Regions from separate parts of the Wenyingzhuangia gracilariae genome, predicted to be linked through region 2. Evidence: riboswitches for the same ligand, from Rfam matches in the RefSeq annotation. Region 2 holds a riboswitch; the other holds the start of a gene.
What was found. Region 2 has a riboswitch for cobalamin ahead of ACY2IJ_RS13305 (TonB-dependent receptor plug domain-containing protein). Riboswitches for the same ligand answer to the same signal wherever they lie in the genome.
Positions count from the first base shown of each region.

Region 1: linked by a shared signal. The riboswitch ahead of ACY2IJ_RS00865 (PKD domain-containing protein) and the one ahead of ACY2IJ_RS13305 (TonB-dependent receptor plug domain-containing protein) in region 2 are both predicted to bind cobalamin.

Region 1 is NZ_CM150748.1:234,650-238,414, reverse strand. Features, by position in the region: gene metH (methionine synthase) at 1-477, opposite strand, end outside; gene ACY2IJ_RS00875 (homocysteine S-methyltransferase family protein) at 538-1,548, opposite strand; gene ACY2IJ_RS00870 (hypothetical protein) at 1,730-2,185, shown strand; cobalamin riboswitch at 2,268-2,477, shown strand; gene ACY2IJ_RS00865 (PKD domain-containing protein) at 2,588-3,538, shown strand; gene ACY2IJ_RS00860 (ABC-F family ATP-binding cassette domain-containing protein) at 3,611-3,765, opposite strand, start outside.
Region 2 is NZ_CM150748.1:3,017,120-3,020,884, reverse strand. Features, by position in the region: gene ACY2IJ_RS13310 (YncE family protein) at 1-129, opposite strand, end outside; gene ACY2IJ_RS13305 (TonB-dependent receptor plug domain-containing protein) at 140-2,023, opposite strand; cobalamin riboswitch at 2,047-2,264, opposite strand; gene ACY2IJ_RS13300 (ABC transporter substrate-binding protein) at 2,285-3,211, opposite strand; gene ACY2IJ_RS13295 (bifunctional adenosylcobinamide kinase/adenosylcobinamide-phosphate guanylyltransferase) at 3,301-3,765, shown strand, end outside.

The DNA.
Region 1 (3,765 bases), 620 kb from region 2:
TCCAACCTCATCAAAAGCCATTACAATAACAGCAGCACCGTACATTTTTAGTTTTCTAACGTGTTCTTTAAAAACCTCTTCTCCTTCTTTTAAAGAGATAGAGTTGACCACACATTTACCTTGTACCACTTGCAAACCTGCTTCTATGATATCCCATTTAGAAGAGTCAATCATAATGGGTACACGAGCAATATCTGGTTCTGCCATAATTAAGTTTAAAAACTTAACCATAGATTCTTTACCATCAATCAGACCATCATCCATGTTGATGTCGATAATCTGAGCACCTCCTTCTACTTGGTGGAGTGCAATGGCTAAAGCTTCATCAAACTTTTCTTCTTTAATAAGTCTAAGAAACTTACGTGAACCTGCTACATTGGTACGTTCTCCTACATTGATGAAATTCATATCTGAACCTAGAACTAAAGGTTCTAATCCAGATAATTTCATGTATTTTGTTTGTTTTATTTCGCTCATTACTTTCGCTTAGTATTGAGTACTGAGTATTTAGTACTAAGTCTCAATATTATAACTATATTATTTCGTACAAAGTTGCTCTGCAACTTTTCTAGGCTCTGCTTTGGCCGCAATATCGGCAATAGCTTTAATATGTGCTGGTGTTGTACCACAACATCCTCCAATAATATTGATTAAATTCTTATCCAAATAGTTTTGAATTTGAGAAGCCATTTGTTCAGGAGTTTCGTCGTACTCTCCAAAAGCATTTGGCAAACCAGCATTTGGGTGTGCAGAAACTCCAAATTGAGTATTGCTAGAAATAGCCTCTAAATGAGGGACTAATGCATCTGCTCCTAAGGCACAATTTAAACCTACAGTTAATAATGGAATGTGAGATACTGAAATTAAGAAAGCTTCGGCTGTTTGCCCAGATAACGTTCTACCTGATGCATCGGTAATAGTACCACTCAACATAATAGGAACTTCTATGTTTCTTTCTGCTTTTACTTCTTCTATCGCAAATAAAGCTGCTTTTGCATTTAACGTATCAAAAACGGTTTCTACCAATAAAATATCACAACCTCCATCTAGCAAAGCTTCTGTTTGTTGCTTGTATGCAATGCGTAATTCATCAAATGTAACGGCTCTAAAACCAGGGTCGTTTACATCTGGAGACATGCTTAAGGTTCTGTTTGTGGGTCCTATAGAACCTGCTACAAAACGAGGTTTGTGTGGTTCTTTAGCAGTAAACTCCTGAGCTACTTCTTTGGCAATTTTAGCAGATTCGTAATTTAATTGATATACATAATCTTCCATTTCATAATCTGCCATGGCAATGGTTGTACTAGAAAATGTATTGGTTTCTGCTATATCTGCACCTGCTTCAAAATACTTTGCATGTATTTCTTTAATAGCTGTGGGTTGAGTGATAGATAACATATCATTATTTCCTTTTACAGAAACATGCCAATCTTTAAATTGCTCACCTCTATAATCTTCTTCGGTAAATTTGTATTGCTGAATCATGGTACCCATAGCACCATCTAATACTAAAATTCTTTTCTTAAGTTCTTCTCTAATATTTGCCATATGATTTGTTTGGCTAATGGGTCGTAAAAACAATTGTTTCTTACCCTTATTTCTAACATGCAAATATAAGGTTTATAGGCTTAATTAAAGAATTGTTTTAAATTTCCTTGTGAAAACACTCAGTTTTAAAAAACTTAAATTAGCACTAAATTTAATAAGAACAACCCCACCCCAAATTAATATGCCTAACAAAACAAATATCAACACTTCTAAATACATTATAATACAAAACTTAAAACTAATTATTGAATATTACCAAGGTGATTTAACTTTTATGGCTATAAAAAACTTAACCACACAAATTATTAATGATTCTAAGTTTAATAGTAGTTATGGTTTTATTATTGATGTTAGATTTACTAAGGTTCAAATGTCTAGAGAAGAGTTGTATGATTGTGGAACATGGATTTCTAACAATTTAAAACTTACCGGAGCTGCAAGAGTTGCCATTTACACAGCCAACCCAGAACAAGTTGTTGCTTCTATGGTATATGTGCTTAACGAACATTTTAAACGCAATCATTATGAAATTTTTAGTTCTGTAAATGCTGTTGCTAGTTGGTTGAGTATAGAAACAGAGCAAAATGATTTTATTCAAAATTTACTAAACAACATGTACGAATCAACTTACAAATAACACAATAGTATTTGTATAAGCTCCCTATTCAGTACTTTACATATATTTTACGTTTTATACTGTTTAACATTTAAAATATTATAATTTTGCCACGATTTTTGGTTGTACATTTTTTATATAAAACATGTGCATTAAAAGGGAATCAGGTGTAAATCCTGAACAGTTCCCGCTGCTGTAAGTTTCTCTGTAAAAAACAGAAACAGCTTTTTAACATTACCACTGTCTGCAAAAAGATGGGAAGGGTTAAATAAGTGAAACGAGTCAGAATACCTGCCAATAATTACAAAAACAAAGCTTTCGGGAGTTATAGCTTTGGGTAAATTATTATTGGATTTATCCTATTATTCCTTGGTGTTTTGTTTTAAAATAATGTGAATTATCAACTATTTTAAATACAAACAAATGACAAACAAACATTTATTAGCCGCTTTTTTAAGCATTTCTCTTTTTACTTTTACAGCTTGTGAAAAAGAAGAAAACATTGAACCTGTAGAGGATATTACTGAACAACCTATAGAAAAAGATAACGATCCAGAGCCTATAGATTTTTTTAAAGAGTATGCACGTCCTATAACATCAGAAAGTAGTGAATACATTTCTAAAGTTCTATCCTATAATCCGGCTGCAGGACAATACATTAATAAAAATCTTGGGAATTTAGAATCTGCTGAAACAGTAGTAGGTGGAAAAACAGGACTTATTTCTTTGGGAGCTTGGGGTGGTTCTATCATTTTTACTTTTGATCATACGGTAGTAAACAGAGCCAACGATAAAGATTTTATTATTTATGGAAATGCTTTTTCTACATTTTCTGAACCTGGTATTGTACAAGTTTCTTTTGATGAAAATGGAAACGGATTAGCAGACGATACTTGGTACGAAATTGCAGGAAGTGCACATGCCAAAGCCGAAACACTTCACAATTACACCATAACATACACCAATCCTAAAAGCAACACTAAAGCTGTTACTTGGACAGATAACAAAGGAAACAATGGTGAGTTAAGTGTTGGAACTCTTAATAAATATCCTCTTTTTATAAAAGAACAAGATCAAGTTACCTATTCTGGAACTAGATTATTTCCTACAGTAAACGGAACTAGCTTTATTTCAACAGAACCTTTAGAATGGGGGTATGTAGACAATTACGATGCTGATTATAGTAAAAACGGAAATGGAAATGCTTTTGATATTGATTGGGCTGTTGACAGTGATATGAATCCTGTTACTTTGAAAGGTATCGATTTTATAAAAGTATATACTGGATCGCAAGTAAACATGGGGTGGTTAGGAGAACTATCTACAGAATTAAAAGGTGCCGTAGATTTATCTATGGTTAATTTGGTAGAGTAACCCTATAGTTAATTACATAAAAAGGCGAATCTTAAAACAAGATTCGCCTTTTTACGAGTATAATCAAAAATGTTATTGATACATTTTAGTTCTTAATTCTTTAATTTTTGGATCATCTAAATACTCATCAAACGTAGCATATTTATCAATTACTCCATTAGGTGTAATTTCTATAATTCTGTTAGCAACCGTTTGTGCAAATTCGTGGTCATGTGTAGAAAACAACA
Region 2 (3,765 bases):
CTCTGAGCTAACAATTATGTTGGTATCTACTGTTTCAAAAACATTTTGAACAATAGTTTCTTCTTTTGTACAAGAAACAAAAACAACACTTAGCAGTATTAGTAATTTAAAAATTGAGTATTTTTTCATTTTTTTTAGTTTAAAATTTATAGTGAATATTTATATTAAAGTTTCGTCCGGGCATAGGTCGTAAATTGGTAAAGTAGTATAGATTATTACCAACATTGTTTACTTTACCCCCTAAAATTAATTTGTGATGTTTTTTATTTAACAAACTATAATTAACTCCACAATTAAACACTGTAACCTTAGCTATAGAATAATTGCTTAATGTATCTTCTGTTGTGTATACTTTGCTTTGGTGCAGGCCTTGTAAATACACACTTAACCTTTTATATGTATAAGACAAGTTATAATTGAGCAAATGCTGTGGTACAAAAGGCAAAGAAGCATTTGTTTTTTTGTTAAAAGCACTTGTAAACGTATAATTACCAGTAAGTAAAAGTTTTTGTTCTTTAGGCAGTAATACTTTGTAAGACAAAGCTCCCTCAATTCCTTGATTGGCTACATGTTGTATGTTTTTAGGACGCCATAAATTAGTACCTCCTGTAGGTAACCAAATAATTTTATCTTTTATATCTATATAAAAATAAGTAGCTGAGACATGTAATTGATGAATGTCTATATCTGCTCCCAACTCTAACTGCTTTGATTTTTCTGGCACTAAATTTAAATTTCCTACTATAGGCCAGTACAGTTCATTGTATGTGGGTACTCTATAATTGGTAGATAAATTGGTTTTTAAAGTGATCTTTTTATTTAATTTTTGTTCTGCAGCTAACGATACAGACATAGGAACTGAAAAGTTAGAATTAAACTCTTTACGAAGATTAAAAGAGGTAGATAATGAAGCAGTAGGCATATAAAATATCATCCCTCCAAAAGAAAATGCTTCTCTATTTCTTGATTGGATTTGATCTGTTGAACCGTTTGTAGATTCATACATCATCAAATACTTCGCCTTTAAAACATTTGAAAACCGATATGAAGCATCATAATCTACTACTTTTTTGTTTGATTTTCCGTAACCAAAATTTTTAAAAGCTTTGTTACTATAGTACCTAAATTCCTGAGTTAAGTATGCTAGTTTTAAAGATTGTTGAAAAACATTAGATGAGAAATTCCATTTTAATAAATTACGTTGATTAAAATTTTCATTGCGCTCATTTGCATTAGATGGATTGGGAATTCCATCAGAAAAAAGACGATCTCCATAGTATTTAGTGGTATAAAAATAAAGTTTGTTTCTTCTAGAAAATTGATATCCCAAACTAAAATCTATTCCATAATTTTTATAGTTCCCATTTTCATTATACAACAAGTTTCCGTTTTCATCTTTATATCTCTTGTCTAAATAAACATAATCATTATCCGAACTATTATAGGTAGAAGATAACTTTATTGCCCATTTACCTGTACCTATATTGGCTTTAAAAAAATTAGAACTTGTATTGTAACTACCATAACTGGTAAACAGATCAAAATTTTTATGCTTTTTAAAAGAGAGTATATCATTTAACTGAACAACACCTCCAATGGCACCAGAACCAAATTGCACACTTCCTCCTCCGCTTTTTACCACAATTTGATCTGTAGTACTAGCAGATATGGCATTAAAATCTACTTGACCATTTCCTATAGCATTGATACTGATTCCATTCCACAACACCAATGTATTGGTGGCAGATGTTCCTCTAAACCTGGCAGAACTTGTCCCTCCATTTCCATAATCTTTAAAAGCAATAGGACTATTGTACCTTAATAATTCGGTGAAGTTTGTTGGGTTTTTTACAACTTGCTCTACGGATAACGTTATTTTTTTAGTTCCTAAATCTTCTTGTTTCTTTGTTGTATCAGCCAACAAGACCACTTTCTCTAAACGATTGATAGAATCATTTTGAGCTACAGTTTTGGCACAACAAAATATGCTTATTAAAAAAAACGCTTTACATAGTTTCATCATAAATTTCCTTTACTCCCGAAAGAATTTATATTATGAATCTGGCAGGTCTCCTGACTTACGTCTTATTACTACCTTCCCGTTTTTACTATTATTTAAAACAGTGGTTTAAGAATGTAATAAGCACCTTTTACGGCTAAGTTTACAGTTGCGGGTACAGTTCTTGATTTTAACAAGATTCCCTTTTAATTTTATGGTTCAACTTACATTGAATAGCATAAAAACCAAAATCGTGGCAAAAGTACGTTGTTTTTTAGTTCTAAATTACTTTTTATCAAAATAATTACAATACTTCTGTTCCAAATCTATTTTTTTAGGAAAAAGTTCTGGATGAAATATTTTAGCTAAAACTTTAATACCATCTACCAAAGTACTGGCAGAAGATTGGGTAAACAAATCAAAATCTGCAATATACACTTGCTTGTTTTGCACAGCTCTTAAGTTTTTCCATTCTGGTTTTGCTTCTAAAAACTTCATATCGTCCAAAGTTCTTTCTTGAGTATAACCACAAGGAGCAATTACCAATACTTCTGGATTGTATTTTACAATTTTGTTCCAATCTATCACAATGCTATCTCCTGATGGGTGTGACAGCAAATCTACTCCACCTGCATATCCTATTTGATGAGGAATCCAGTGTCCACAGTTAAACAACGGATCTATCCACTCTAACAACATTACACTTTTAGGCAAGGTTAGTCCTGCTCTTAGAGTATCTACTATTTTTTTAATTTCATTCTGTAAACTTAACACATATTGCTCCCCTTTTTCTGGAAACCCCATGGCGGTTGCAATTGTTATGGCATCTTTAAAAACATCGTTTAAAGATTGTGGAGTAATAGAAATTGTTTTAGGAACTACCGGTAACTTAGACAAAGATCTTTCTGCACTTTCAGTATCAATTTGACACACATCACAAACATCTTGTGTAAAAACTAAAGACGGATTGATGTTATGCATTATTTCTTCATCTACATAATACAAACTTTTTCCGGTAGCTTTGCTTTCAGAAAACAATGTATTTATTTCATCGCTGGTATATTCTTTGTCTTCTAAAACACAACGCACCATTACTTGTTTTTCTTGCAAAGCTTGCTGCGGACACTCAAAAGTAATTCCGTTTAGCATGTGTTCTAAACCCATATCGTAAATCATTTGGGTTACGGCGGGCATCATAGAAGAAACTGTCATATCTTTTTATTTTTCTGCAAAACTAGTCTTTTTTTCAAATCCATTTTTTTTGTCGTTAAAACTTAACAATCTTTGTTAAAAATTAAAGTATGATTTATTACATCACAGGTGGAGAACGTTCCGGAAAAAGTAGCTATGCTCAAAAATTGGCCGAAGAACTATCACCAACCCCTTATTATTTAGCAACTTCTAGAATATGGGATGATGATTTTAAAACACGTGTAGACAGACATGTATCTGACAGAGATGAGCGTTGGACGACTATTGAAGAAGAAAAAAACTTAAGCGCTGTAATACCCAAAAACGCTGTTGTATTAATTGATTGTGTGACTTTATGGCTAACCAATTTTTATACAGACAACAACTACAATGTTGCTAAATGTTTAGAACTTGTAAAGGCAGAAATTGAAAAATTAACCCAATTAGAAGCCACCTTGATTATTATTTCTAACGAAATTGGAATGGGTGTGCATGCCGAAACCCAAATAGGACGTAAGTTTACAGAACTACAAGGATGGGTAAATCAAGAAATTGCCAAAGTAAGCAACAAAGCA